Linked DNA regions of Gottschalkia purinilytica. The protein of the gene in region 2 interacts with the protein of the main gene of each other region in a pairwise test. Links are inferred from orthologs where the notes say so. Each region holds a gene or a part of one and is shown on either strand. Other genes may lie near its edges.

The links.
Region 1: the proteins of lon (region 2) and rplI interact in binary tests that used the Escherichia coli proteins (3 or more experiments, as listed by UniProt). The link is inferred for Gottschalkia purinilytica from one-to-one orthologs.

What each region holds. Positions count from the first base shown.
Region 1 is NZ_LGSS01000023.1:2,731-18,438, reverse strand. The notes cover bases 2,289-5,288. They hold rplI (50S ribosomal protein L9), read right to left. Parts: upstream 4,014-5,288; coding sequence 3,564-4,013; downstream 2,289-3,563. Other genes in these bases: CLPU_RS15220 (DHH family phosphoesterase), read right to left, coding at 4,013-5,288; dnaB (replicative DNA helicase), read right to left, coding at 2,289-3,382. In the rest of the region: CLPU_RS15240 (GNAT family N-acetyltransferase), read right to left, coding at 1-562; CLPU_RS15235 (FprA family A-type flavoprotein), read right to left, coding at 756-1,976; more of dnaB, read right to left, coding at 2,030-2,288; more of CLPU_RS15220, read right to left, coding at 5,289-6,019; CLPU_RS15215 (DUF2232 domain-containing protein), read right to left, coding at 6,042-6,983; CLPU_RS15210 (MazG-like family protein), read right to left, coding at 6,995-7,318; CLPU_RS17355 (hypothetical protein), read right to left, coding at 7,485-7,631; rpsR (30S ribosomal protein S18), read right to left, coding at 7,766-7,996; CLPU_RS15200 (single-stranded DNA-binding protein), read right to left, coding at 8,011-8,448; rpsF (30S ribosomal protein S6), read right to left, coding at 8,475-8,762; CLPU_RS15190 (aminotransferase-like domain-containing protein), read right to left, coding at 8,898-10,079; CLPU_RS15185 (DUF951 domain-containing protein), read right to left, coding at 10,149-10,367; CLPU_RS15180 (mechanosensitive ion channel family protein), read right to left, coding at 10,492-11,355; CLPU_RS15175 (putative Se/S carrier protein), read right to left, coding at 11,371-11,637; sulfurtransferase-like selenium metabolism protein YedF, read right to left, coding at 11,654-12,259; CLPU_RS15165 (DUF2089 domain-containing protein), read left to right, coding at 12,738-13,100; and 3 more genes.
Region 2 is NZ_LGSS01000011.1:39,086-56,459, reverse strand. The notes cover bases 5,583-8,585. They hold lon (endopeptidase La), read right to left. Parts: upstream 8,257-8,585; coding sequence 5,908-8,256; downstream 5,583-5,907. Other genes in these bases: CLPU_RS11390 (adenine deaminase C-terminal domain-containing protein), read right to left, coding at 8,534-8,585; yihA (ribosome biogenesis GTP-binding protein YihA/YsxC), read right to left, coding at 5,583-5,908. Also shown: CLPU_RS18270 (S-layer homology domain-containing protein), read right to left, coding at 1-18; CLPU_RS11435 (YcdB/YcdC domain-containing protein), read right to left, coding at 87-1,925; CLPU_RS11430 (DUF169 domain-containing protein), read right to left, coding at 2,136-2,972; CLPU_RS11425 (hypothetical protein), read right to left, coding at 3,107-3,400; CLPU_RS11420 (DUF2089 family protein), read right to left, coding at 3,403-3,702; CLPU_RS17290 (hypothetical protein), read right to left, coding at 3,786-3,989; CLPU_RS16735 (IS4/Tn5 family transposase DNA-binding protein), read right to left, coding at 4,068-4,193; CLPU_RS11410 (ATP-binding protein), read right to left, coding at 4,443-4,829; rd (rubredoxin), read left to right, coding at 5,020-5,181; more of yihA, read right to left, coding at 5,279-5,582; more of CLPU_RS11390, read right to left, coding at 8,586-8,788; CLPU_RS11385 (ABC transporter substrate-binding protein), read right to left, coding at 8,843-9,913; CLPU_RS11380 (ABC transporter substrate-binding protein), read right to left, coding at 10,136-11,188; CLPU_RS11370 (type 2 periplasmic-binding domain-containing protein), read right to left, coding at 11,651-11,893; CLPU_RS11365 (type 2 periplasmic-binding domain-containing protein), read right to left, coding at 11,956-12,252; CLPU_RS11360 (ABC transporter substrate-binding protein), read right to left, coding at 12,479-13,549; and 4 more genes.

The DNA.
Region 1 (15,708 bases), on a different replicon or contig from region 2:
TTTTCATCTTATAGTAATATTCATATATTTGATTGTTCTCCACTATAAAGTTATCTCTAAGTTCTATAATTTCCTTACTATTTATATCTATATGTGGATTTTTCATTTCCATTATGTATTCATTAATTTTTTTAAATCCACATTTTTCATAGCATCTTATAGCTCTCTTATTATGTTTTGCAACATCTAGATACATAGTTCTCATTTTCATAACATTAAAATAGTAATCTAACATAGCTAATATAGTATCTGTTCCATAACCCTTATTTATATAGTTATAGTCAAAGGTTATACCCAGTGTTGAGCTTTTATTAAGTTTCTTAATATTTTTTATAGCAACGTATCCTATTATTATTTCATTTTCATTAATAACTATAAAATTCTTAGAAGTTTTTTCAGAAGTTTTTATATCAAACCACTTTTTAACCTCTCTATCATTTAAGTCTGGAAAGTTGTAATCTTCAAAAAGCAAACTTTGATATTTTCCCCAATTTTTCATTTTGAAAACGTGTTCTAGTTTTAAAGGTAGTATTTTTACTCTATGTCCCTTTATAACATCCATCTTTTTCCCCCTTGATATTTTTACATATACTATATTTATGCCCATTAATAATTGCTATAAATTTGTTTATTAATAATAGATATAATTTTATCGTCACTAGTATTTATCTAAAAAATAGTAAATTTAAAATCATATTTATATAAAAATTACTTCATACAATGTATGAAGTAATTTTTAACAAAAGTTCATTATTTTATTTCTTTTTAAGTGAATTTTCTAATATCTTTTCACCAAATTTCTTTCCAAAATCTATGCATTTATCTTTAGTCTCTTCCTTAGGTACAAATACTTCTTTAAATCCATTCATATCTACCTTAAGTTTAAGACTTTTTAATACATTTTCAATGATGCCTACAGCTTCTCCACTCCATCCATAAGATCCAAATGCTCCTCCTGGTTTACCTCTATTTGTAACAGGATTTATAACACTAAACATTTTATATACAGGTAAGAGAGTATTTTGATTTATAGTTGTTGATCCTATTAGTATTCCCTCACTCTTTTCTACTTTTTCTTCAAGATCACTTAGGTCTATACTTTCGATATCTACAACTTCTACATCTACATCTCCTGCTTCTTTTATACCTTCTGCTATATATTTTGCTATCTTACCTGTATTTCCATAGGCAGACACGTATGCCACAAGTGCCATTGGTCTTTGTGGTTTCAGACTAATAGCTTCTTCTGCTAAAGTCTTTGATAGTTCAACATATTTTCTCCAGTTATCTCTTAATACAGGTCCATGACCAGGACATATAATGTCTATATCTAAATCTTTTATTTTATCTATAGCTTTTAACATATAGCTACTATAAGGCTTTAATATAACATTAAAGTAATATCTAAAAGCATCATCAAAATCTCCAACTAAATCATCAAATATTCTCTCGTCGCAATAATGACAACCAAATGAGTCACAAGTAAATAATATTTTATCTTCTTCTAAAAAAGTATACATACTATCAGGCCAATGTAAGAATGGAGCTGATATGAATCTTAATGTTTTATTTCCTAAATCTAACGTATCCCCATCTTTAACTACAATATGTTTAAATTCACTATTTAACATGTCTTTTAAAAACCTTATTCCTGGTACAGTTGATACTATAGTAGCATTTGGTGCTAATTCTAATAAATATTTAAGGTTGCTTGCATGATCTGGTTCTGTATGATTCAATATTATATATTCTATTTCTTCTGGATCTACTACTTTCTTTATTTTTTCTATATAATCATCTCTATAAGTTTCTTTAGCTGTTTCTATTATAGTTTTCTTATCTGCATCTATAAAGTATGAATTATAAGTTGTTCCATACTTTGTTTCCATAACTACATCAAACACAGTTAAAGTTGGATCAAGTATACCTATCCACTTAATTCCTTCTTTAACATCTAATATCTTATCATTTCTCATTTTTTGCCTCCTACTGCTTTAAAGTATTTATATGAAATAAGGACAATAGCTTACTACTCTTGTCTATATTTTTCCATATTCAAAAACTTAGTATATTGCCCCATAAATACTAACTCTACAGTTCCAATAGGCCCATTACGATGTTTTGCTATTATAACTTCTCCTATGTTCTTCTTTTCTGTATCAGGGTTATAATATTCATCCCTATAAAGAAATACTACTATATCAGCATCCTGTTCTATGGCTCCAGATTCACGTAAGTCTGATAGTATAGGTCTATGATCAGATCTTAATTCTGGAGCACGTGAAAGCTGAGATAATGCTACCACAGGGCAATCCATTTCTTTAGCAAGTCCCTTTAATCCCCTAGATATATTTGATATCTCTTGTTGTCTATTTTCTGTTCTTCCATCTCCAGACATTAGCTGTAAGTAATCTATCATAACTAAGTCTAGTCCTTTTTCTATTTTTAATTTTCTACACTTTGCTTTTAGTTCCATTAAAGTTATTCCTGGTGTATCATCTATATATATTTTAGCTTGAGCTAAAGGTCCCATTGCACTTACTAATTTAGGCCATTCATTTTCATCTAAATTTCCATTTATTATTTTCTGAAGTTCAACATGAGATTCTGCACTTAGCATACGTTGAACTAGCTGGTCTTTAGACATCTCAAGACTAAATATAGCAACTGACCCATTTCCTTTTAACGCAGCATTTAAAGCTAAATTTAAAGAAAAAGCAGTTTTACCCATAGCTGGTCTTGCTGCTACTAATATTAAATCTGACTTTTGTAATCCTGATGTTTTACCATCTAGATCCACAAATCCTGTAGTAAGTCCAGTTATTCCACCTTTATTTTGAGATAATTGCTCTATTTTAGTAAAGCTTTCTAATAACACACTTCTTATAGGCTCTAGTCCTTCTTGATTCCTTTTTTGTGTTATATCAAATATTTTCTTTTCTGCTAAATCTATTATCTGATTAATATCTTCATCTGCTTTGTAGCCCTTACTTATAATTTCATTTGAAGCTTTTATTAGTTTTCTAAGTATAGATTTTTCTTCTACTATCTCACAGTAATATTTAATATTAGCAGTAGTAGAAACACCTTCTGATAGAGTCGCTAGATATACTGTACCTCCAATTGCCTCAAGGGTATCTCTTCTCTTTAATTCTTCTGATAAAGTTATCAAATCAACTGGCTCGTCCTTTGTAAATATATCTATAATAGATTCATATATTTCTTTATGAGCTTCTTTATAGAAATCATCAGGTTTTAATATTTCTGTCCCAGTTACTATTGCTTCTCTATCTAAGATCATAGATCCTAATACTGACTGTTCAGCTTCTATACTGTGTGGAGGTATTTTACCTAAAGTTTCAATATCTGTTTCTGTTGACAATTATAGCACCTCCCAAATTTTAAAATATACCGAACATAGAAATACAAGATACTGTAGCTTAATACTATTATTATATAAAGCATAAGGTATCTTGTACACTCTTTAAAGTATATTTATATTATTTCCACATATGGTATAATTAAACTTTCCAAAAATACTCTATCTAAAACTTTAATCAATATTATTGTTCAGTAACATGAATCTTTAACTTAGCTAATACTGATGGACATACTTTTACCTCTGCAATTGTTGTACCTGCTGTTTTAATATTTCCACCTTCTATATCAATTTTCCTTTTATCTACTTTTATATTATGTTGTTTTTGTAGTTGTTCTGCAATATCTTTAGTTGTTATAGAACCAAATAACTTACCATTATCTCCAACTTTAGTTTTTATTTCTACTTTAACATTTGATATTTTCTCTGCTAGTGCTTTAGCTTCTTTTAAATCTTCTTCTTCTTTGAATTTTTGAGATTCTTTTTTATCTTTTAGTTCTTTTAAATTAGAACTAGTAGCTTCTACCGCTAAATTTCTAGGAAATAAAAAGTTTCTAGCATAACCATCTTTAGAATTCACTACATCTCCTTTTTTACCTAATCCCTTAACATCTTGTAATAAAATAACCTTCATTACTCATCACCTTCCTTAAGATATTCTATTATAGCTTCTTCTAACATGTTCTCAGCTTCATCTAGGCTAATATCTTTAAGTTGAGCTCCAGCAGAAGTCATATGACCTCCACCACCAAGCTTTTCTAATATAAGCTGTACACTTAATTCTCCTAAAGATCTTCCACTTATATGAATTTTATCATCTAAAATACATAATACAAAGGATGCTATTATTCCTTCTATATTTAATAATTCATCTGCTGATTGAGCAGCTATGAGTATTGAACTATTAGTATCTTTATCTAGCCTAGAAATAGCTATTTTATCTTTTATTATATTAGCATTTCTTATAACTTCTGCTCTTAATTTGAAGTCCTCTAGATCATCCCTAAAGAGTTGTCTGACTTCAGTTGTATCAGCTCCTGCTCTACGTAAAAATGAAGCAGCTTCAAATGTTCTTACTCCAGTCTTTAATGCAAAGTTCTTAGTATCTAAATTAATTCCTGCAAGCAATGCCTCTGCTTCAAATTTCGTTATATCAATTTTATCATTTATATAATATAATATCTCAGTAACTAATTCACATGTTGAGGAAGCATATGGCTCTAAATAGATTAATACAGGTTCTTCTATAAATTCAGCTCCTCTTCTATGATGATCTATTACTACAACTTGTTCTATTATTTCTAATAATTGAGGAGCTTCTGTATTTTGGGGTCTATGGGTATCAACCACTATACATAAAGAGTTCTCGTTTGCAAGTACTTTAGCTTGTTCTGGCATTATTATATCTTCTAAGTATTCTGGATGTTCTCTCTTAAGTTTTTCATATATTTTCTTTATAGATGTATTTACCCCACCTAGCACTATATAACATTTTTTCTTTCTAGTTTTAACCACTCTATAGATACCCATTGCAGCTCCAAAACTATCCATGTCAGGAATCTTATGACCCATTATAAACACCTTTTCAGACTGATCTATAAGCTCTCTTAAAGCATGTGCAATGACTCTAGCTTTTACTTTTGTCCTTTTTTCTACAGCTTTACTTTTTCCACCGTAAAAGCTTAATTTATCTATGTCTTTTATAACAGCCTGATCTCCACCTCTACCTAAGGCTATATCTATAGCACCTTTAGCATATTCGTAAGTTTCAGCAATAGACTTTCCGTTTACTCCTACTCCCATACTTAAAGTGACTGGTATCTTGTTCCCTAAATCTAACTCTCTGGTTTCATCTAATATATAGAACTTTCTATTTTCTAAAAAGCTTAAAAATCTATTTTCAAAAGCTATCAAGTATTTATCGTTATCTGTTTTTCTAACGAATCCATTAAGTCTTGATGCTAGTGTATTTAGCTTTTTGTCTATCTCTGCTAATATTAATGGTCTAATAGATTCATCAGTAGTCGTTATTACTTCTTCATAGTTATCAATATGAGTTAAACAAATATTAGTTTTTTCATTATTATATTTTGTTTTAATATTGTATAATTCTGTATTGTCTATCCAATAAAGCATTATCGTATATTTTCTTTTATTTTCTAAAGCATTAGAAATATCTACTATATTATATAATACATCGTAATTTTTCTCTTTAAATGTTACCTTTATAATAGAACTTTCATTTTCTATCTTTATATCATCTACATCTAAATTTGGAATTATATCACTTATATTTTTATCTAATACATCTAGAAACTCAGTCATTTCTAAAAACTTTGGATTATACCAATTTATAGTTCCATCTAGTTTTAGCATTACAAGCGGTATAGGCATATTGTTTATGGCATATTTCGTAACAGAATCTATCTCACTTGTTAATCCTTCTATATACTTTGTCCATTCTACTCTCCTTAAGTGTAAGTTTTTCCAATGATAATATATCAAGTATCCTAGTACTAAGAGTCCAAATATAGCAATTCTAGGCTCATATATAGCTATAATCCCTATGAGTATTCCTATTATCCAAAGATATACCTTTGAATCAGGAGTAAGAAATTTAAATAATTTTTTATTGGTCATAACTATCCTCCTAAGGATTTTCTTAAGCCTTCTTAAGCTTTCTAAAGTCAAAAAATACATCTAGAAGTCCAACTATAGCAACTATTATACTAGAAAATACATTTATTACTATGAGAACTAATAATATATACTTTATTACTTTACTCATATTACTTTTATTAAGTATATACGTAGTTAATGAAAGTCCTTGTACGAAAAGTCCTAAGAATATTAGTATAATAATATTCATGAATATACCTTCATAGTATAAAAACTCAAAATATATTGTAATAGAAGATAATAAAAGCAATATTATTACTCCTACAATAAAATTGTCTGGAAGCTTAAAGTACATAAATTTAGGAACATATACATCTTTTATTTGTTTTTTGTTAATTAGATGAGTAGAAATTAAGTAACTTATATAAGTAACAAATACAGAAGTTAAAATCATAAATGATGGTATAACTATAAGTATATAGCTAACCACATCCTCTAAAATCATAGAGGCCTGAGATATTTCATAATTAGATAATCCACTATTTTTAAGTGATTGAACTTGCATCGTTACACTCTCTTTTATAGCTTTACTAAATTCACCTATAATATCATAATTTATAAGCTCTTTTGATAAAATCACATAGAGAGCAATACATACTAAATATACTATACTTCCTACAGCTATAGTCTTAGTAGCTGTCTTTTCTTTACTTATCATATAGGTTAACGCTATCCCTAATAATCCATAGCAAGTAAATATATACAATCCATCTAAGTAACTCGATGAAAATCCTGCTATTATACTTGATGTAACAATTGATAATAATGTATACTTCATTCCTTGCTTTACACCAAGAACTATATGAAGCACAGGATAAAAAATTAAAATAAGTGGTGAAACATACAGTCCTAATATAGTTAGCATTGAAGTTATTATGATAGTAATTATTAACTCTATAGCAGAATTTGATTTATTTTTATCCAAACTTTTCACCTCTATCTTCTACTTTTAAAATGTTGTAATAGGTTTCCTAAATCTCCATACCATTTTTCTATATTATGTTCCTCAATCATACCAAGCTTAGCTTTGTCTTCTATTTTAGCATCTATACTTTCAAAAGAAAGTCCCAATCTTTTACCTAACAAATATGTAACTAATATTATATTTGATATTATATCTAATACTACCTCTTGGCTATTCTGAACTCCTTTTACAAATATTTCATAAAGTGAGGCAATAGCAGTTAAAAGCTCACTTTTTAGCCACTCAATTATTTTTACATTTCTTGTTATATCTATACTCTTTTTATTTGTTGACATTAGTAATCCCCCTTTTTTTAACCCTATATATCATTATAACAAATTATATATTTTATCTTAATTATTTTATTCATTTGTATATTTTAAAAACTCACTAGTGTTGAAATAATGTTGTCTTACTTCATACAAAGTAGAATTATACAAGTTTTTAGATAACCAACATAATTCATTTATTAAATTCATTTTGGTTCAATCTAAGTCTATTAACAGTTGTTAGATACATTATTTCATCATCCTTAAGAATATTTATTATATATACAATAATGTCATATACTAAGGTGTTTTTCAATACTTGCCTATCGCCAAATGTCAATTCATCCCCCATCTAAAGAGGTGGGAGTATTCTTGACATAAAAATGATAAGAGATAAATTAAAAAATAGGAAGAGTATCTTACATAGTATACTCTTCCTATTTTTCAATTTATATTCAAGATATATTCGTTCTACTAGTCTGCTGTATATGGTAAGATTGCAATTTGTCTTGCTCTCTTGATAGCTGTAGTTAATTGACGTTGATGTATTGCACAGTTACCTGAAATTCTTCTTGGAAGAATCTTTCCTCTTTCAGTTACATACTTCTTAAGCTTATTTACATCTTTGTAGCTAATTTCTTGTCCTTTATCAGCACAAAAGCTACAAACTCTTTTTCTAGTTCTGAATTTTCTTCCTCCAGCCATTCCTAACCCTCCTTCTAGAATGGAATATCATCGTCATCTACTGGATGAAAACCATCTGTAGTTATAAAATCATTCGATTGTGTAGATCTATCTGTATTTCCTGATTTATTGTCTCCCCAATCAAGAAATTGTACTCTATCTGCAACAACTTCAGTTATATATCTTTTAGATCCGTCAGCCGCATCATAACTTCTTGACTGTATTCTTCCTTGAATAGCAACTAACCTTCCCTTACCTAAGTAATTAGCACAGTTCTCTCCTTGTTTCCCCCATACTACTATGTTTATAAAATCAGCAGTAGGTTGACCTTTACTTTCCATTTCTTGCTTTTTCTCTCTAGACAATTCTTTGTCAATTGCTATAGAAAAAGTTGATACTGCTGTACCTCCATTAGGCAAATATCTAAGTTCTGGGTCTCTTGTTAATCTTCCAATTAAAACTACACTATTCAAAAAAAACACCCCCGTAACGGCCGATATTATTTTTCTTCTTCTCTAACGATCATGTGTCTTATAACACCATCAGTTATCTTACAGATTCTGTCAAGTTCCTTAACAATCTCTCCGTTTGATTCAAATTTTAATAATGTATAGTATCCTTCTTTATAATCATCGATTTCATAAGCAAGCTTTCTGCTTCCCCAGTCATCTATGTTTGAAAGAGATCCTTCTCCTTCTATGATACTTTTTAATCTGTCGATTACATTATTTCTTGTTTCTTCTGCCATATCTGGCGCAAAAATAAATACTCCTTCGTATTTTTTCATATCGTTCACCTCCTTTTGGACTTAACGGCTCTATTTATATATAGAGCAAGGAATACATTACATCATAGTATTATATCATTTAATTTTTATTTTGGCAATCATAGTATTGACATTTTCCAAAATTTTAATATATTTTTACAACATTTCTTTTATAGCCTTAGCTAATCTCTTAATTCCTTCTACTATCCTATCTTCATTCATATTTGAATAGTTAAGTCTGAAATTATTAAACTTACCTCCATTTGGATAGAATGGATCACCAGGAACAAATGCTACATTATTATCTATAGCTTTTATCGCTAAATCTCTGCTGTTTATATGTTCAGGTAGTTCTACCCAAGTAAATAGACCACCTTCTGGATAAGTAAACTTAACTTCATCTGGAAATTCTTCTTTCATGGTCTTCATCATTATATCTCTTCTTCTTCTATACACACTTTTTATTTTTTCTACATGCTTATCTAAATCATACTTATTTATAAACTTAGAAAGTTCCATTTGAGAGATGGTACTTGCCTGTAAATCTGAACTCTGTTTTACCAAAATAAATTTTGATAAAATTTCTTCACTAGCACACGTCCACGCTAATCTAAATCCAGGACAAAATGTTTTTGAAAATGTTCCTAAAAAAACAACTCTACCCTCTACATCGAAAGATTTAACAGAAGGTGGTATTTCACCTTCGAATCTCAACTCTCCATAAGGATTATCTTCTATTATTATAAGATCATATTTATTAGCAATTTCGATTAGACCTTTCCTTCTTTCTATCGACCATGTTCTTCCTGTTGGATTTTGAAAATCAGGTACTACATATATAAGTTTTATCTTATCTGTGGTTTTTACTATTTCTTCAAGTTCTGATATTATCATACCTTCATCATCTGTAGGAACCTCTATAAATTTAGCTTCATAAGCTTTGAATGCATTTATTGCTCCTAAATAACTAGGATTCTCACATAAAACTACATCATCAGGATCTAGAAAAATCTTACCTGCAAAGTCAAGACCTTGTTGTGATCCATTAGTGATAAGAATATTATCTGCATTAGTATTTATTCCAAACTTAGTCATTCTCTCAGTTATTTGTTTTCTAAGAGGTAAATATCCTTCAGTTGTAGCATATTGCAACGCCTTCTCCCCATGTTCTTCCAACACTTCTCTACTTATTTCTTTTATAGCGTCTATTGGAAATAATTCTGGAGCTGGAAGTCCTCCTGCAAATGAAATAACCTCAGCTTTTTGTGTAAGCTTTAATATCTCACGAATTTCTGAAGCTCTTATCCCTTTCATACGATTTGCATATTTTAGTGTCACTTAGACACGCCCCCTTCAGTCTTTAAAAAATATTGTAAGAATAGTCTGTAATTTTACTTTAAAAATTTTTTATTTTTTTATACTATCATCACTAGACGTACTAATGACCTTTTTTACCCTTCTTATAAACTCTCTTCTTGCTAACCATACCTGTCTTTCACAACCAAGACATTTTATTCTAAAGTCTACACCTGTTCTCATAACTTCCCACTTGTTTTCCCCACATGGGTGAACTTTCTTTAATTGTACTACATCTCCAATATTAAACTTATCAATCACAACAATCATACCTCCGTTTCAGCTATAAATAAAAGCTACTTCTATCCCGACTCATTAAAGATAGATGAAGTAGCTTTTACTTTACTCATAATAATATTTTATATTTTTCAACTTTATTTATCAAGTAATTTTATTACTCATTGTGGGCTTCACTAGATTCTACAACAAATCTCTTAACATTATTTATTGATATTCCTTCTTTTTCAAAAGCCTCTTTAACGTTCTTTTTAAGGCTTCTTTCTATTTCCCACTGATCCATAGGTTTAGTCATTGCATATAAAGAAAGTACAACGTCTTCAGGACCTAAATTTGTAACTCCTAAAACAGTAGGCCCATGAGTTATATTCTTATGTTTTTTAGCCATTAATTTTGAGACTTCTTCAAGTACCCCTATAGCTTTGTCTATACTTTCACTATAAGGAATTCTTACATCAACCCAAGCTCGCATATTGCCTCTACTTCTATTAGTTACTGTCTGTATGTTACCATTAGGTATTATATGAAGATCTCCTGAAAAAGCTCTTAGCTTAGTAACTCTTAATCCTAATTCTTCTACCACACCATCAAAACTTCCTGTTTGTATATAGTCTCCTACTGCGTATTGATCTTCAAAAAGTATAAAAAATCCTGATATAATATCTTCCACTAAGCTCTTAGCTCCAAAACCTATTGCAAGACCCCCAACTCCAGCTGTAGCAAGTATAGACTTAGTCTGTATTCCAAACTGCTCTAATATAGGTAATATACCAATAAAATATATAATATACTTGATTAAACTTTTCAATATGATTGATAGTGTATCTGCTTTTCTATCAGCCATTCCAAACTTCAGTTTCTTTTGTCCATTAAAAAAGTTGTCTATAAACTTGTAACAAATTTTTATTGAAATATTAACTAATATTAGTATTATAATAGATTTAGCTACCTTTTCTATAAGAGTTAATTGCGGCCCTCCTTCTGAGAACCATCCTGCCACTTGATTAAATACTGTTTCCAAGTCTATCACCACCAACTAGTCGATTTTATTAGCGAGTCTACCTTTTTCATATTTACCTATTTCAAATATACCTTTTATAGATAGTTCATTTTTGCCTATAATCGTTTGTACTTTTTCTAAATCTTTTTTGTCAAATTTTATTGAAAGTCCACAACTAGCTGTTACTTCTCTTGGAGTTGGTATAACTCTGATATTGTATCCTGAATCTTTTAATATCTTTTCTCCTTTTATTGCATGATGTGTAGAATCAAATGATATTACATAGAATTTTTCTTCTCTCACTACAATCCTTCTTTCTCTATAGTGTTATTGTGTTTGATGATTCTTTCATCTTTTCAACTATAGTATACATATTTGTTACTCCACCTACTAATAGTTGTTCTTTTAAACTATAATAGTCTAAGCAAGTTCCACAAGAAAGTATTTCTACTCCCTTTTCCTCTAGTTTTTTAAGGTCTTCTATAACTTCTGATCCTTCGGTTGTTAATTTAACTCCTGCATTTAGAAATAATAAAGTTGATGGAAGTTCATCTACTTCTGTAAGTGTATATATAAATCCTTTTATTAGCACTTTTCCTAGCTCATCATTTCCATGTCCAATTTTATCTTTTCCAAATAATATTACTGTATTCTTATTGCCTATTTCAATATTAGGTATTTCATTTTCACTTTTTATACTTATGTCATTACTGCCTTTTTTAATATGAATATGGAAATCATTATCCTTTTCTTCAACTTCATAGTTAAGACCTAAACTTTGAGCTAACTTTGAAACATTTTCTTTTGCTATTTCATTATCAACTATAGTAGTTACTAATCCTTCTGATAACTCATCCAAAACCTTTTTAGTCATTATAACTGGTCTTGGACAGTCTTGTTTTCTAGCATCTATCTCTTTTCTCATAGTAAAAATCCTCCTCTATATATAAATATACAAAAAATCATATATAACTATTATAAATATAGTATACTAGTTTAATCTTAACAGTTGGAAAATATATATATAGAAGTTATCTATATTATATTATAGTAAATAAATATTTTCTATATTAATATCTTAATATAGTATGTAATATAACTAATTATTTCATGCTAACTCTGAACATTTATGGCAATTGAACTTTATCTGTACATCTTAATTATATAGTTTATACTTTTATAGTTATTATATATCGCAAATAACAATGTATAAATGCTATAACTAGTATAAATATATATGTTTTTAATTATTTTTACGAGTAAATTAGTATAAGTATAACGCTAAGGTACAAAACGTAATATTAATAAATTAAATATAAATCTCATAATAACGAATATTTAATTTAAAAATATTGATAATATAATATAAGTATTATTTTGGAATATATAGAGAAGGTGATATATTGGAGAAAGAAACTATAGGAAAGTGCCCCATATGTAGTAATAAAATAACTATTACTAAACTTCATTGTGAGTATTGTGATACTACTATTGAAGGTAGTTTTTACTTATGTAAGTTTTGCCAGTTAAATAGTGAAGAAAAAAATTTTTTAGAAATTTTTATTAAAAACAAGGGTAATCTAAAAGAAATAGAAAAAGAAATGGGATTATCTTATCCTACTATCAGAAATAAATTAGAAAATATTATAGAATCGTTAGGCTATAAAGATGAGTCAAAATCTAACAAAAAAGATATTGCTTCTAAATTAAGTTCTGGAGAAATAACTACTATGGAGGCTATAGATCTTTTAAAGAAAGATAAATAATAGAAATAAAATAAACTGGCTAAAAAGCCAGTTTATTTTATATTACAGTTCCTTTTAAGTAATCTAATAGTATATTATGTTCATAGAAAAAATATCCTATTTTAGAATTAAATATACTTTGAGATATTGCACTATTTGTGAAAATAACTACTAATGGTGTAACAATAGCGAATAGTAGATATAATATTAGTAATCCTTTTACTGTTCCAAAAGCAAGTCCTAATACTCCATTTGCTTGCTTTAGAATTGGGAACTGGACACCTCTGTTTATCACTCTTATAGCAAATGAAAACAATCCTTTTGCTAAAGCATATATAATAATAAAGCTTACAGCCCCAACTATTACACTAGTTAATATTTGAGCTAGTGTATTTCCACCTGAATTTGAAACTGTCTCAGTTACTTTGTATCCATCCAAAAGAGAATTTACATTTGCGTTCTGTACACCATTTACACTCTTTGCTACAACTTCGCTAAGTTTTGAAAATAAGTTAGTATTATCTTGCAATAATTGAGTTAATGCAGGCGCATAGGATTTAGCTACAATATAAGATACAAAGAAGCTTAATAAACTTAAAACTGAAACTACAAAACCTCTACTTAATCCCATCAGCACGTTATAAGCTAGTATAGCTATTACTACAGCATCTATCCAGTTCACTTTATCACACTCCTTATCATTTGTTATCTATTCACTATATCCATGATTTTAACTTTTTGTTCATCAAATATAAATACCTTTTCATCAATTTTATCTACTTTTTTTATTTTTTCCCTAGATCTATATTCTAAAAATATGTTATTCTTATTAATTCCTGTTATATTTTTTTCTCCTACCAAAAAGATTTTATTTTCATCTGTAATAATATCTTTATACTGTGATTTAAAAGATTTTTTATATTCAGTGTCACCTTCAGCATGTAATATCTCTAGCTTTGAAGTATCTTCATCATATAAAATAGCTATATTATTATTTTTTAAAACTGCTAAATCTCTTATAGAATTTGATAAGTTCTTTTTCCAAATGATATTTCCTTCATCATCTATGCAAACTAATCTCTTTTCCATTATTAATAATATTTTATTATTATTAATAAATAATATATCATATACAGTTTCTCTTTCAAATTCCTTTTCTAATGAATTAGAATTGTCTTCTCTAAAATAAGTTACTACTCCTTTAAGCACTACTTTGTCTAAGTCTATTGAAGATACCGCAAATCCTTTTCCATTAGGAGAAACATTTGCAGCTAAAAATTCTTTTTTGCTTTCTTGTCTTGAAAATATTTCTTTTCCATCTTGATTAATTATATGCACTTTTCTTATATCTCTATTAATCTTAGAAAATATAATTAAATAATCTTTTCTATTGGTTATCATATGTATGGGATTATGAGTTTCATATGTCCATATCTTTTCACCTTTATTATTTATAGCTACAATTTTTCCACTTTCCAAGTCCCCTAAGTATGTATTGTTTTTACCTAATAAAGCTAGTCCATTTTTATATGATATAGCTTCTGACCAAGTTTTTTCACCATCTAAGTTATAGTTAGTTATATATTTGTCATTACTAATTGTAAATCCTTCATCGTATAACTTAACCTGTGATTTATCTTCTAATATAATATTGAGCTCTTTTGATAGCTTTAACTTTTTATTTCCTTCATTAAATATATGTAATCCTTTCTCTTTTATAATTAGACTAGTCAACATAACAACTATGAATAAAATTATAAATCCGGTTTGCTTCTTTTTTATATTTCCTTCTGTTTTTTCATTAGACTCCAAATATAATCCCTCCTTAAACTTTCTATAATTCTCCTATATAATCAAATTTCCTTCTTTCATTTATATTATATTTTAATTTAAAGCATGTACTTATTTTAAGTTTCATTATGAAACATATATTAACTTAATTATATATTATAATAGAAATCACTACTAATACATAGCTTATAGTAGTGATTTCTAATTTTATTATGAAGTAATTAATCATGTATATCTATAATATACTTAAATGATTTTTTCAGCTTTTTAAATATTGAGATTAAAATAAACAAAGCTAATATTACTGTAGCTATGTATCCAAACAACGGATAAAAAGTAGATACTAGATTTGAAAAACCCGCTTTAGCTAAAGGAATAGTCACTATACAAAATACTATAGATGTAATTTTCTCATTCAATCTAAATAAGTCACAAATCCTACTTATACATCCAAATCCATTAGCTATTGCTGTTGTGAACATAGCACACCAAAGTATAATGCTATAGATTGCAACTCCTTTTGATCCTAAGTATTGAGATATTCTAAGCATAGGTACTTCTAATCTATATATGTCTTTATAAAGTATCAAGATTGGCAGTAATATAAATGTAGCCATTACACCTAATCCTATTCCTCCAAATATACCACCTTTTATAGCAGACTTTTTAGTTTTTATTATAGATAACATCGATCCTAGTACTACTATTGAAGATATAGTGTTATAGCTTACATATAATATTGATGACTTAAGCCAATTTTCTTTAATAGGAGGATTCATAAAATTATTCAAATTTAATCCTTCTTTTAGTACTACAGACCCCCCTACTATAAATATTC
Region 2 (17,374 bases):
AAAATCTAGCTTATATATATCTTTTAAATCTGCTCCTTTATCATATCTTAAAGCTCTAACTATGAATTTAGTAGCCTCTTGCCTAGTTACTTTATCCTCCGGTTTTTTTCGTTTTTCTTTATTATTCTTTCATTTATTAAATGTTGATATAATTCATCTGTGTTTTCATAGTCTATATAGCTATATCCTTTAGACTTAGCTAATAGATATAAAAAATCTTTTTGAGTTACTTCTTCATTACCCTTAAACTCTTCTCCTGGAAGATATACACCGTATTTAGCTAACTTTTCTATTATTTCTTTAAACTTGCTATTATTAATATCTTTATATGTTTTTGTTTCTTTTTTATCTTTATAAGGTTTACCTTCAAAATCTATCAATGCTCCTGTAGTTGCATCTACATCTATAAATTTATTAGGTTCTAACCCGTATACTAATTTAGCCACCTTTTCTTTATCTATATCATCTTTTATATCTGTAACATATTGTAGCTCTAGTTTTATTTCACTTAAAATATTATCCAAAGCTTTCTCTTTAGAAGTAACATTATCTGAAGATGGTAATTTTTCTTCATACCAGTTATACCCATATGACTCCACATCTCCTGTTACTCCACTTATAGCTATTGTAAATCCATTATTAGACACCTTGATTCCATTATATTTTCTTGCAAATGTAAAATAGTAATTTTTATCTTCTCCTGATTGGATTGTCAAAATAGGGTCTTCCGAATCTATGAGCTCTGTTTGTTTAAATTTCTCTGAGCTTACTGAACTTATAAAGTCTTTTGCTTTTTTAAGTGCTTTTTCTTTACTATAAGCTACATCTTTTTTATTATCTACAAATGAGTACTTTGATAGTCTTTTTAATTCTTTAGTCTTTGCATCTATAGCTACGCTTATAAAATCATCATTTTGATTTTTGCCATAAAATTCTAACATCCAATTATAGTTATCTTTAGCTTCATTTGAACTTAATCTAGAAGATTTTAGTTCATACTTATTAGAAATATTGCATAATTTTCTAGCTACATTTTCAGCTTCCTTATCACTTATTATATTCTTCAACTCATCTATATTTTTTTGTTCTTCAGGACTTAAATATAGAACTTCTGAATCTAGTCCATAAAGTATTCCAGAAGAATCAAATCCTCCACTCTTACTGTATGACCCTTGTCCGCCTATTACGTCATTTAACGGTTTTCCTGTTTCTGCATCTATTAATTTGCTGTCACTAATACTATATATTAATCGTGGACTTAATTTTCCCTTATTTCGATAAAAATTATATAATAATTCTATATTTTCATTCTCTTTGAATGCTTTCTCAGCTTCTGCACTCGATATTATTTTATTTGGACTAGAAAATTTAATTTTTTCATCCCAGTATTGAATATAACTTCTAACTTCTCCAGTATTAGTATCAACTGATACTGTAACTTGATTTCCGTAGTAAGGAATATTGTTTTCAGTTCTCGCATATGTAAAGTAATAGTTTGTTGACCCATCATATGAGTCAGAGATACTTCCCTTATACTCCACCTTTCCTTCTATTTTAGGATTTATCTTTTTTATAAAATCTTTAGATATTTTTAATCCTTTGTCTTCGCTAACTAACGGTAACTTACCAACTCTGTCTTCATGATATTCATGTTTACCATAATGGTCAATCGTTCCATTAGAATCAATACTAACACTTACATATCCTAATTCTTGGTCACTCCAGTTTAAGTTATAATATACTTTGTCCCCTACTTTTTCTATAGCATATTCAAAGTTTTCATACTCATTGCTAATATTAAGTAACGACTTTGCTTTTTTAATAGCATTTTGTAGATTTTGATCCATTTGTGCAAAAGTACCTATAGGTAATAAGATAGTTAACAGCATTGCCATAGAAATGATTATTGATATTCTTTTTTTCATAAAAATCCCCCTTTATGTTTATATTGGTTTTAATTACATTTATTGTATAATCTTTTTTTATTTAAGTAAACGTTATTTTAGTTACAAATTAAATATATGTCCAAGCTCCTATTTATATTTCATATTAAAAAATAGCTTAATAAACAACTTATTTTTCTAATCTAATATAAGTCGTTCACTAAGCTATTTAATATATTCTGTATTACTTTGTTATACTTCATAATCATTATCTAAAGTTAAATCTATATTTTTACCTTTTTCTTTAAACTTGCTAATAATGTCCTCTTTTTTCTTTTTCATATCAGTTGTGTTTATAGTAGCTATTACCCCTTCAACTGTACTTAAAAATTTCTCGTATGGTATACCTGCAGCCATTTCCTCATCTTTCCATTTTGCTAACATTCTTGTACTTGGACATAAAGTTGAAATATTCATACTTCCAGTTAAATAAGGTACTACTGTACTTTCTGAACATATAGCTTGCATAGCTCCATAGTCTAACTCTGGTTTTATACCTAAATGATATACATATCCTTGAGTTAGTCTCATTACTTGATAAGGATTAGCTATAATTATAACTACATCTGGTACTATATCAAATTTATCTAGAGGTTTTGTAAGTAATCCATAAGTTGAAAATTCACAACGATGAAGACTTTTTATTGATTTTCTCATTCTATGAGCTGTTGCATTTGTTGAATATAGATTGTATGAAAAGTATTCTTCCCCAGATTCTATTCTTTCCGTACTAGGCTCCAAAGCCAATGCCGTAGTTCCTCCATCACAGTTATGATTTTCATATCTTGACTTAAATGAAAATTCTCTAGTAGCTTTTTCAATCATAACACAATAAGAAGTCTTACCTTTTATTTCTTCTTCTTTTAATTTATCATACTCTTCTTTAGAAAATATTAACTTTACTCCAACCGGTTTACGATTAAGTCCTAATATTATTTCTAAATTTTCTACGGCTTCTTTTACATCTTCTATTGGAAATGTTTTATTAGGACTTCCATATAAAATTTTATCACTTTTATAAGGTGACATAGTATCCCTCCTAACAAGTATTTTAATTGACTCCTAAACTCATCTTAAGAACTCTAGGACATCTAAAGTATAACAACTATAGATAACAAAATACTATAAATTTTGTCTCAAATATAAGCAATACAAATATATATTTACAAATCTTTACTCTTCATTTTTTTTAACTCAGCTTCCTGTTCTTTTTTATACTTTCTTCGTCCTTCTACCCATGTACTTAATTGTAGTGTTACAAATATAAAAAATGGAAAAATATTTTTTGAACTAGGTGTTAACTTTAGGAAATAAAATACCCCAACTGAAAATATTATAGATAATAATGGTATAATACCCCCTAAAAGCCAATTTTTATGTTTACTTAATGAATTGTGTACGATCAGAACAACAGCGGCAATTACAAATGCAATAATAATAGTAGCTAAGTTTGTCATAATTATTCTCCTTTCAATCTTTCTTGATATTTGTGGATGATTATTTTGGCAGCTTCAATATCAATCTTTGAATCAACCGCCAAGCCTTTAATAAATGTTTCGAATGGTTCGTCCTCTTGCTTATCATTTAGTTCAATTTTTTGAATAAGCTTATCCAATCTCAAGCGCACAGTTGGATAAGATACATCATATAGTTTTGCAATTTCTTTTAATGAACCAGATTTTAATATAAAGTTTTTTAGAAATCCTATATCTTCCTGTTCTAAACCAAGTATCCATTGTGGTATTTTATCAATTTCCATTTGAACCCTCTTTTCATATTATCTTTAATAATATTAAGTATACATTAAATATTATTAAAGTCAATAATAAAACTAAAATTAATTTAATTTACACATAGAGGAACACCCTCTACTGTTACAACAAGTATTGTATTATTTAATAGACCAAGATCATGCTCTGTATTGCTGCATACACCTAAGCCTTTGGTTGCAGGATGATTTTTATAATCTAAAGTAGTAGTGTCTTGTATTGCTAAGACAGTTTCGTGTTTCTTCATATGTTCAATCGCTTGCTCTTTATGACCCATAATTATTGCCCCCGCTTTAATATTTTCATTACTAAAGAATATGTATGTTGTTTGCGTTTCAGCATAGGTTTTACATGCCTAAGGTATTGAAGTTTGAGGACTTTCATAGAAAGAATTTGCAATTTTAATTAACCTCTTATTAAGTCTATCATCTGCAAATGGTGCATCATTAAATTCTCTTAGTATCCAATTATTAGTATTCATATGATACCTCATAAATATTTATTTAGTATTGTTATCATATGCATATTATTATATTTAGTTATCAATGTACAAAAGAAGGTTTTACCTTATCTTTAATTACCAAAATATTTCTAAAGATGTGTATAATGTATGGCTTCTATAAGTGGAAGTAGTTCACTTAAACATAAAATAAGATATCATTTAAGAAAATAGTACCTTCTATTTTCTTAAATGATATCTTATAAATTTCACATTTTTATCTAACTTAATCTAAATGTATTTAACTATAGACACCTTATTGTTGTTTATAGAAAGCTTATCGGTAAGTCCATCAACTAATACTAATCCTCTACCGCTACATTTCAAGTCCATAGGATCATATTGTTCTTTGTCATAGCTAAATCCTGTACCTTCATCAAGTACCTCTATCTTTATGCAGTCATTACTTACTTTTAATTTTAAATTAACTTTTTTATCAGCATCTAGTTTATTACCATGGACTACACTATTTATAACTAGTTCATTTAATATAAGTTTTATATCAAATATTAAAAGTTCATCATTTAAGATATTGCTAATTTGATCAATTATATCGTTTAAAGTTTTTCTTACCTCCATTAAGTCACTTTTAATTTCTACATTCGTTTCAAATATCAATTCAATCCCTTCCTATCTCGCTAATTTTTTTATTATATTTTATTCTACCCATTAGTATTATTACTAATCTTAACATTTTTATTATATTTTAAATATTTGATATTTTACATTTAAATGATTAATTTATCAATTTATGGATATGATTAATATATAATATAATAAAAAAGTAAGTATGATAGGAGTTGATTTTATGCAAAAATATGTTTGCGAACCTTGTGGATACGTATATGACCCAGCAGAAGGAGATCCAGATAACGGAGTAGAACCAGGAACTGCTTTCGAAGATATACCAGAAGATTGGGTATGTCCTGTGTGTGGATTAGATAAAAGCGTATTTGTGCCTGAAGAATAATAAATATAGCTTATAATGCATAAAGGAGACTGTATAATTTATACAGTCTCCTTATCTATTCTATTTTCTATTTCATTTTTTAATTACATATACATATTTATTTCTCTGTATCTTCTTGCATTTCATCTATATATTGACTATTTATTTCTAGAAGCTGTTCTATAGTATCCCATACTTCATCTACGTTAAATTTTTTAGATGCTGAAAATGGTATTATAAAGTCTTTATCTTCTACACCTAGCTTTTTTTGAATAACTGATATATGCTTTGCCCAGTTTCCTCTAGATATTTTATCTGCTTTTGTTGCTATAACTATTCCATTAAATCCACAAGACTTTATCCATTCATACATCATTTTATCATGTTCACCAGGCTCATGGCGTATGTCTACAAGAAGTATAACTTCTATAAGACTTTTTCTATTCTTAAGATAAACTTCTATCATCTTTGCCCATTTTTCTCTTTCTTTCATTGACACTTTAGCATAACCATATCCTGGTAAATCAACTAATCTAAAATCGTCATTTATATTATAGAAGTTTAAGGTTTGTGTTTTTCCAGGCTGACCACTTGTTCTAGCTAATCCATTTCTGTTCACAAGCCTGTTTATAAGTGATGATTTTCCGACATTAGATCTTCCAGCAAATGCAATCTCAAGTTTTCCCTCAGGTGGATACTGAGATTGAAATGCCGCTGTTATTATAAGCTCTGCCTTCTTAATTTTCATTAGTTACTACCATCCTCTTTTACTAATGCATGATCTAGTACCTCATCCATAGTCTTTACAAATACAAATTCAATTTTTCTTCTAACTTTATCTGGAATTTCTTCAATATCTTTTTTATTATCCCAAGGTAATAATACTTTTGTTATTCCTGCTCTATGAGCTGCCAATACTTTTTCCTTTATTCCTCCTACAGGAAGAACTCTACCTCTTAATGTTATTTCTCCTGTCATTGCAACATTTCTACTTACAGGTATATTACTAAGAGCCGATATAACAGCTGTAGCCATAGTTATACCTGCTGACGGTCCATCTTTAGGAATAGCACCTTCTGGGACATGTATGTGTATATCTTTATCCTTGTAGAAATTATCCTCTATCTTAAACTCTTCTACACGTGATCTTATGAAACTTATACCTGCCATTGCTGATTCTTTCATAACATCTCCAAGTTTTCCTGTAAGCTGAAGCTTTCCTGTTCCTTTCATAGGAGTGACTTCTATTGATAATGTATCTCCTCCAACAGTAGTCCAAGCAAGTCCTCTAGCTATACCCACTTGATGTTCTTCATTTATAACATCATAACTGAACCTAGGTATTCCTAAGTATTTCTGTAAATTAGTGCTATTTATTCTAACTGAAGAAACTTTTTCTTCTACTATTTTCTTAGCCGTTTTTCTGCATACGTTTGCTATTTCTCTTTCAAGATTTCTTACTCCAGCTTCTCTTGTATACTTAGTTATAATTTCTCTAATAGTATTATTAGATAGCTGAAGATTCTTTTCTTTTAATCCATGATCTTTCATCTGCTTTGGAAGTAAGTATCTACTTGCTATTTCTAGCTTTTCTTCTTCCGTATATCCTGATATTCTTATAACTTCCATTCTATCTAGTAATGGCCCTGGTATTGTACTTGTTGAATTAGCAGTAGTTATAAACATAACTTTTGATAGATCAAAAGGTACTTCTAAAAAGTGATCTGTAAATGTAGAGTTTTGTTCAGGGTCAAGTACTTCAAGTAAAGCAGATGCAGGATCTCCTCTAAAGTCACCACTTAGCTTATCTATTTCATCAAATAAGAAAACAGGATTCTTCGAACCCACTTTCTTTATAGAAGATATTATTCTTCCTGGTATAGCTCCTACATAAGTTCTTCTATGTCCTCTAATTTCGGCTTCATCTCTAACTCCACCAAGTGACATCCTCACAAATTTTCTATTTAAAGCAGTTCCTATAGATCTCGCTATAGAAGTTTTTCCTACTCCTGGTGGCCCTACTAAACATAATATAGGTCCTTTTAAGCTTCCTGCTAGCTCTCTTATAGCCAAAAATTCTAGTATTCTTTCTTTAACATCTGTAAGTCCATAGTGGTCTTCGTCTAAAACCTTCCTAGAATTTTTAATATCTACAGTATCTTCTGTTTCATTATCCCATGGAAGCTCTATAATCCAATCTAAGTAACTTCTTATAACTCCAGCTTCCGCAGATGATGCTGACACTTTCATTAATCTGTCCGCTTCTTTTAATGCCTTTTCTTTAACTTCTTCTGGCATATCGATTTCATTTATTTTATCTTTGTATTTCTCTACCTCATCTAATATATCTTCATCTTCTCCCAGCTCGTGTTGTATAGCTTTAAGTTGTTCTTTCAAATAGTATTCTCTTTGTACCTTATTTATTTGCTTCTTTACTCTCTGGGATATTTTTTCTTCTAGTTTTAGTATATCTATCTCTTGTCTTAGTATTACTTCTAGAATTTCTAACCTTTCGTAAGGGTGGAGTGCTTCAAGTATTTTCTGCTTATTTTCTGGACTTAAATATACATATGAAGCTATAACATCTGCTAATCTTCCAGGTTCTTTTATTTCCGTAACTGATAAAAGAACATCTGTAGATATTTTGTTTCCAACACCCGCATACTCTTCAAATGATTCTAAGATCATTCTCATAAGAGCTTCTGTTTTTTGATCTTTCTTAATTTCTTCTTCAAATACTATTTCTTCTATTTCAACCTCAAAATATGGCTCTTCTTGGATGATATCTTTTATCTTTCCTCTATTTATCCCTTCAACTAAAACTCTTATAGTATCCCCTGGTAACTTTAGCATTTGTTTTATTTTGCATATAGTTCCTATGTGGTAAAAATCATTCGGTCCAGGTATATCTACACTTGCTTCTTTCTGAGAGCTTAAGAATACAAGTGAGTCATTAACCATTGCTTCTTCTAATGCATTTATAGACTTGTCTCTTCCTACATCAAAGTGAAGTACCATATAAGGAAATATTGATAGTCCTCTAAGTGGTATAAGTGGAATCGTTCTAGTTTCACTTTTGTAGCCTTTATTATCCATAAGTATCAACTCCTTTGAAGGTATCTTATAGGAATTAAAGAGTTTTAGTTTAAAGTATCATTCAATTATGTACAATCTGTATTTATTTTAAAATAATACAGTTAATAATATTTTGAGATTATACCAATTTATATATAGATATTACTTTAAATAATAATATATAGTCAATAAATTGTCTAATACTTGAAAATATTTGGTCATATATATATTGTACATTTTAAATCAATATAATCAACTAAAATAAATAATGTTTGAAAAAATTTATAAAATAAATTTACTATTTTATCTTCATTTTTATAACTTCCTTTTTAGTCTTACCAATTACAAGTAAATTATGATGATCATGTGCATATGTCGTTACAATAGCTCCTTTATCTATTATATCTTCAGTTATCAATCCATATCTTATATTACCAGTATTTTTATATCTTTCAAATAATGTTATTAAGAAATACAGAGAATTTCTCCAGCCAAATAATTCATTTTTTACAAAATTAAATTCTTTATTATGGATGAATTTTAAACTTTTCAATATAACTATAAATAACACCTAATGTAACACTAGGTGTTATTTATAGTTATATTTTTAATCTGATATCTCTTTATTCCATCTTTCAATCCATCTTTTTAAAGAACTATTTACATATGTCCAATCCACAGATTTTAACTTCTCTATAGTTTCTTCACCATAAATAAGCTCTTCTGCCTCTTTATCAGTTAATTTTACATTCTTATTTGTAGGAGAATCTACTTTATCAAGAGCCTGAACTTTTTGTACTTCCTCACTAATTATCCAATTAATAAATTGTTCAGCTAATTTTTTGTTCTTTGTCCCTTTTACTATATTTATTGTATTAACTATTGCGTATGAGCCTTCTTTTGGATCTACCCACTTTGCTGTTGGGACAGTTTCTTTGACACTTTCAAACTCAAAGCTATGTCCTCCCATAACTTTAACTTTTCCCTGGCTCATTGCATTTATGGCTTCTGAAGATTTATCATCAAACCTTAAAACATTTTCACTTAGCTCTTTCATTTTTTCAAAAGCTTTATCTTCATCCTTTTTAATATCTACTCCTGCTTGTTCAGCTGCTATTAATAACATCATAGGACCTGATGTAGTTGTTATATTTGATAGAGACATTTTCCCTTTTAGATCTGGTCTCCACAAATCTCCCCATGATTCTATTGGTTCCTTTATATCTTCCGAATCATAAATTATACCAAAACTCCCTATAGTATATGCAGGTCCATAATCTTTTCCCAATGGTGTCTTAGCTACATCATAAAGATTATTTATATTTGGAATCTTTTCATGATCTATTCTTTCAAATAGCCCTTCTTCTATAGCTTGCATTGCATAATAATCTGTAAAAGCTGCTACATCAACTTTACTATTTCTCATTTTTAGTTTATTAAGTCTATCTACATTATTCCCTAATTCAAGAACAATTTTTACGTTATGCTTTTTTTCAAATGGCTCCATAACATTTCTTCTATATAAATCCTCATTAAATCCAAATATCGAAACAACAAGTGTTTCTTTATTACTATCACTACTAGTCTTACTACTTTTAATCTTACATCCTGATAATACCATTGTTAAAACTAGAAAACTTAGAAAAAGTAAACTTGTTTTTTTCCCTATTTTCTTCATTTTATCCTCCTTTCAATTTGTATATTTATGTAATTTTTATAATTATTTTATTACTTATCGTAACATATTTGGTTTATTATGTAAATAATTTAAGGTTAGTTTTCATTTTACTTATTTCAATATCTAAAAAACTCTTTTTTGTATATTTATATTTTTTTAAAATAAATAAGAGACTATTTTGTTAAATAGTCTCTTATTCAGTAATATATAATTCTTTATTTATTATTTTTTAGTACCTATTTCTTTATCCCATTTCTTTATCCATCTATCTAAAGATTTATTTACATACTTCCAATCTAATGTATTTAGACTTTCTATGGCCTCCTTACCATAAATAACCCCTTCTGCTTCTTCAGGTGTTAGTTTAACTTTCTTATTTGTGGGAGAGTCTAATTTATTAATAGCTTGATTCTTTTGTACCTCTTCACTTAATATCCAGTCTATAAGCTTCTCCGCTAACTCTTTGTTTTTGGTTCCTTTAACTATATTAACTGTATCAATTATTGCATATGAACCTTCTTTTGGATCTACCCATTTTGTTGCTGAAACATTTTCTGTTATAGTCTCTCTTTCAAAACTATATCCTCCCAAAATATCAACTTCCCCCATGGCAAACATATTTATAGTTTCAGTAGCATCTTTATCAAATTTAATAACATTCTCACTTAATTCTTTCATTTTTTCAAAAGCTTTGTCTTCATCTTTCTTAATATCTACTCCCGCTTGATCTGCCGCTATAAATAGCATTATTGGTCCTGCTGAAGTCGTTATATGAGGCATTGTTACTCTATTTTTGAATTCTGGCTTCCATAAGTCTCCCCATGATACAATTGGTTCTTTAATTTTATCTCCATTATATATCATTCCGAAACTAGATACAGCATAAGCTGGTCCATAATCTTTACCTAGCGGTGTTTTAGCCATACTATATAGATTATTTATATTTGGTATATTTTTACGATTTATTTTTTCAAATAATCCTTCTTCTACCCCTTGCATAGCATAGTAATCTGTAAAAAGTGCTACATCCACTCTGCTATCTTTCATTTTTAATTTATTAAGTCTCTCAAAATTATTTCCAAACTCACATATAATCTTTACATTGTATTTTTTTTCAAATGATTTAAAAATATTTTCTCTATATATATCCTCTCTAAATACTGATACTATTAATACGTTTTTTTCTTTATTCTCTTTGATCTTATTGCTACATCCTAAAGTAAATATTATGAGAAACAAAATAATCAAACCCATCTTTTTTATCAGCTTTTTCATTTTATCACCTTTATAATTTATGTAATTCTTATATTTAAAATACATTATTTCATTAGTGTATCTCTACTAATCAAAATTTTAAAATCATCTTAATTAAAAACTATTGTCTAGTTTTATTTATCATAATATAAAAATTACTATATAATTATTTTATTTACTATTTCGTATTACCTATTTCTTTATTCCATCTCTCTATCCATCTTTCCATAGACTTATTTACATACTTCCAATCCAATGTATTTAGGCTTTCTATAGCCTTTTTACTATAAATAAGCCCTTCTGCTTCTTCATTAGTTAATTTTACTTTTTTATTTGTTGGTGAATCTATCTTATCTAGAGCTTGAGCTTTTTGTACCTCTTCACTTAATATCCAATTCACAAACTTTTCTGCTAGATCTTTATTTTTGGTCTCTTTAACTATATTAATTGTATCGATTACTGCGTATGAACCTTCCTCTGGATCTACCCATTTTTCGTCGGAACATTATCTTTCATAGTTTCTTTTATGAAGCTATATGTTCCTAAAATATCAACCTCTCCCGAGGCATACATATTTATAGTTTCAGCAGGCTCTTTATCAAATTTTATAACATTGTTACTTAGTTCTTTCAACTTTTCAAAAGCTTTATCTTCATCATAAATTAACCCAAAACTAGATACGGCATATGCCGGTCCATATTCTTTACCCAGTGGTGCTTTAGACATACTATACAAATTATTTATATTTGGTATATTTTTACGATTTATTTTTTCAAATAGATTTTCCTCTATACCTTCATAGCATAATAATCTGTAAAGAGTGCCACGTCTGCTTTGCTATCACCATTTCTTAATTTATTAAGTCTCTCAAAGTTCTTTTCAAGTTCAAGTACAACTTTCACATTATATTTCTTTTCAAATGGTTCGAAAACATTCTTTCTATGTAAATCTTCTTCAAATGTTGATACTGTTAATGTTTTTAGTTCTTTCTTTTTATTATCTTTATCACTTTTAGCATGTCCTCCTGATACTCCCAATGTTAACACTAAAGAAGCTAAAATAATTGAACTTACTCTTTTACTCATTTTTTCACTTTATCACTCCTAACTTTATATTTCTATATAGATTTAATACCATTTTATTACTTATTATAACATTTTTGTTATATAATCTTAATAAAGTTCATCAAATTTTGTTTTCCTAATTTTAATATCTAGAAAATTCTTTTTTATATTTATATTCTTTCTAAAATAAATAAGAGACTATTTTGTTAAATAGTCTCTTATTAAGTAATATACAATTCTTTATTTACTATTTTGTAGTACCTATTTCTTTATTCCATCTCTCTATCCATCTTTCTAAAGATTTATTCACATACTTCCAATCTAGTGTATTTAGGCTTTCTATAGCTTTTTTACCGTAAATAAGTCCTTCTGCTTCTTCAGGTGTTAGCTTAACTTTCTTATTGGTAGGAGAGTCTAATTTATTAAGAGCTTGATTCTTTTGTACCTCTTCACTCAATATCCAGTCTATGAATTTTTCTGCTAGTTCTTTGTTTTTTGTTCCTTTAACTATATTAACTGTATCAATTATTGCATACGAGCCTTCTTTTGGATCTACCCATTTCGTTGCTGGAACATTTTCTGTTATAGTTTCTCTTTCAAAACTATATCCTCCCAAGATATCGACTTCCCCCATGGTAAACATATTTATAGTTTCAGTGGCATCTTTATCAAATTTAATAACATTTTCACTTAGTTCTTTCATTTTTTCAAAAACTTTGTCTTCGTTCTTCTTAATATCCACATTCGCCTGTTCTGCTGCTATAAATAGCATTATTGGTCCTGCCGAAGTCGTTATATGAGGCATTGTTACTCTATTTTTGAATTCTGGCTTCCATAAGTCTCCCCATGATACAATTGGTTCTTTAATTTTATCTCCATTATATATCATTCCAAAACTAGATACAGCATATGCTGGTCCATAATCTTTCCCTAATGGCGTTTTAGCCATACTATATAGATTGTTTATATTTGGTATATTTTTACGATTTACTTTTTCAAATAATCCTTCTTCTACCCCTTGCATAGCATAGTAATCTGTAAAAAGTGCTACATCTGATTTACTATCTCCACTTTTTAACTTGTTAAGTCTCTCAAAATTATTTCCAAACTCACATACAATCTTTACATTGTATTTCTTTTCAAATGGCTTAAATATATCCTTTCTATATAATTCTTCGTCAAATGTTGATACAGTTAGTGTTTTCTGTTCTTTCTTTTTATCATCTTTATCACTTTTAGCATGCCCTCCTGATACTCCCAATGTTAATACTAAAGAAGCTAAAATAATTGAACTTACTCTTTTACTCATTTTTTTCATTTTATCACCCCTGATTTTATGTTTTTATGTAAACTTAATACCAGTTTATTACCTATTATAACATTTTTGTTATATTATACAAATTAAGTTTCATTAAATTTCTTTTTGCTTATTTCGATATCTAAAAATCTCTTATTTTATCTAGTCTAGTAATTTCTACTAAAAAATAAGAGATTTTTTTATAAAACAATCTCTTATCCGTTAATTTAATATGTATTCTTATTTATTGCATATCAGTGCTTATTTCTTTGTTCCATCTTTCAATCCATTTTTCCAAAGATTTATTTATATATTTCCAATCTACCATTTTTAAATTTTTTATAGTTTCTTCTCCATAGACAAGTCCTTCTGCTTCTTCAGGGGTTAACTTTACTTTCTTGTTAGCAGGAGAATCTATTTTATCAAGAGCTTGAGCTTTTTGTACCTCCTCACTTAAAAACCAATTTACAAACTCTTCTGCTAATTTTTTCTTCTTTGTTCCCTTGACTATATTTATAGTATTGACTATTGCATATGAACCTTCTTTTGGATCTACCCATTTTACTGTTGGAATAACTTCTTTAATGCTTTCAAACTCAAAGCTATGTCCTCCCATAACTTTAACTTTTCCCTGATTCATTGCATTTATAATTTCTGAAGATTTATCATCAAACCTTGAATCATTTTCACTTAGCTCTTTCATTTTTTCGAAAGCTTTATCTTCATCCTCTTTAATATCTGCCCCTGCTTGTTCAGCCGCCATTAATAACACCATAGGACCTGATGTAGTTGTTATGTTGGGTAATGACATTTTCCCTTTTAGATCTGGTCTCCATAAATCTCCCCATGATTCTATTGGATCCTTTATATCTTCTGAGTCATAAATTATACCAAAACTTCCTATAGTATATGCAGGTCCATAATCTTTTCCTAATGGATATTTGGCTACATCATATAGGTTTTCTATGTTAGGTATATTTTTGTGGTTCATTTTTTCAAATAAACCTTCTTCTATTGCCTGCATTGCATAATAGTCTGCTAGTAATATTACATCGGCTCTGTTATTATCTTTTTTTAACCTATTAAATCTCTCAATATTATTCCCAAATTCAAGAATTACTTTTACATTATGCTTTTTTTCAAATGGCTTAATTGCATTTTCTCTAAGAAGATCTTCATTTAAATTAAATATTGAAATTATTAGTGTTTCTTTGTTTTCTTTTCCTATAGTTTCAATATTTTTATTATTACATCCTGATATCCCCAATATCAGTACTGAGAAGCTTACAATAATTAAAATTATTTTTTTCCCTAATTTTCTCATTTCATACCCCTTAAATTTTGTATATTTGTATTTTTTTTACATCATTTCATTATTTATAATATCATAATTAACTAATTGTGTAAATAATTACAAATTACCATTTATTATATCAAAATAGTCCTATTTTTTTAAAAAACAAGAGCTTGCCCCACAGACAAGCTCTTGTTTTTTATTATGTATTTTTATTTATTTCTTTATAGAAATTACTTCTTTATTCCATCTTTCTATCCATTTTTCTAAAGAATCATTTATATACTTCCAATCTGCTACATTTAGTTTTTCTATAGTCTCTTTTCCATAAACAAGTCCTTCCGCTTGTTCTTCAGTTAATTTTACATTTTTATTAACTGGTGAATCTATTTTATCTATAGCTTGAACTTTTTGTATGTCCTCACTTAACAACCAGTTTATATATTCTTCTGCAAGCTTTTTGTTTTTTGTTCCTTTTACTATATTTATAGTGTTAATTATTGCATATGAACCTTCTTTTGGATCCACCCATTTAGAATTAGGTGCAGCATCTTTTGTAGCTTGTGATTCAAAACTGAATGCTCCTAATGCTTCAACTTCTCCTCTTGCAATCATATTTATTGAATCTGAAGACTTATCACTAAATTTCAATGTATTTTTACTTAATTCTTTTAGCTTTTCAAAAACCTTATCTTCATCTTTTTTAATATCTACTCCTGCTTGCTCTGCTGCAATCATTAATAAATATGGTCCTCCTGTAGTTGTGATATCTGGTAAAAGTATTTTATCCTTTAAATCAGGTCTCCATAAGTCTCCCCAAGATGTTATTGGGTTTTGAACCTTATCTTTATCATACATTATACCGAAGCTTGCCACCGCATATGCAGGTCCATAATCTTCTCCTAATGGAGCTTTCGCTATATCATAAAGATTCTCTATATTAGGTATATTTTTAGGATTTATTTTTTCAAATGCTCCTTCTTCTATACCTTGCATAGAATGATAAGCTGAAAAAACAGCAACATCAGCTTTACTAGCTCCCATCTTAAGTTTAGAAATTCTATCTGCATTACTTCCAAGCTCAAAAACGACTTTTACATTATGCTTTTTTTCAAACGGTTCTATAACATTTTTTCTATATAGATCTTCGTTAAACCCAAACATTGATATAGTTAATGTTTTCTCTTCATTTTTTCCTACAGTTTCACTGTTTTTAGTCTGACATCCTACTAATCCCAATGTTAGCATTGATACACTCAAAATAATTGAGCTTACCTTTCTTATTGATTTTTTCATAAAGCTATCCCCCCTGTTAATTATATATTGGATAATTATAATATCATAACCGCCCATTTATGTAAATATATGTATCGTTTTATATAATAAAGCAATTATGTGTTTTATATCCTATTCCTTTATTAAAATTATCTTATCTGGAGATAAAAATAATTTAATGCTTTCTCCAACTTCATATATTTTAGAAGCATTATCATTTACTATAAATTCTCCTAGCTCAGTTTTAACTGAATACTGGAATTGCTTCCCTAAAAATGTCCTTACTCTTACTATACCCTTTATTACGTTCTCTTCATTTTTTCCGTCATCTATTATTTTAATATCATCTGGTCTTATAGCTCCTTTTTTGACTTTAAAGTCATAACTTGATAGATTCTTAACTTTAAATATATATCCAGTATTTGTTTTTAACTTTATATATTCATTATTCTCTTCTAACCAATCTAAATCTAAAAAGTTTTCAAAGCCTACAAAATCAGCTACAAATTGAGTCTTAGGATAGTTATATATAGTAGCTGGATCATCTAGTTGTTCTATAACTCCTTTATTCATAACTGCCACTTTATCAGATATTGAAAAACACTCTTCTTGATCATGAGTTACATAGACTGTTGTAATTCCTAATTCTTGTTGTATTCTTCTAATCTCAACTCTCATTTTTACCCTTAACTTAGCATCCAGATTACTTAAAGGTTCATCTAAAAGCAAAAGGTCTGGATTTATAACTAGTGCCCTAGCTAATGCAACTCTTTGTTTTTGTCCACCTGATAATTCCCCTGGATATCTATTTTCAAGATCTTTTAAATCCACTGTTTCTATTATTTTAAGAGTTCTTTCTTTTATATGCGATTTTTCTAATTTTCTTAATTTTAGTCCAAATGCTATATTTTCTAATACTGTTAAATGAGGAAATAACGCATAACTCTGAAATACGAATCCAAAATTTCTTTTATGTACTGGTATCATAGTATAGTCTTTTTTATTAAACAGAAATTTTCCACTTTTAGCTTCATTGAATCCTGCTATTAATCTTAGTGTAGTCGTTTTACCACATCCACTAGGACCTAGTAAAGATACTAACTCTCCCTTTTCTACATTTAGATTTAGATCTTTTAATATTACATTTTTACCATATGCTACTGATATGTCTTGTAATTCTATAAGTGACATGCTATTCCCCCGATCTTATTTGGTAAAGTGACTTAATCCCAGTGTCCTTTCTATTATGTACATAAGTATCGCCGTTACTATCATCA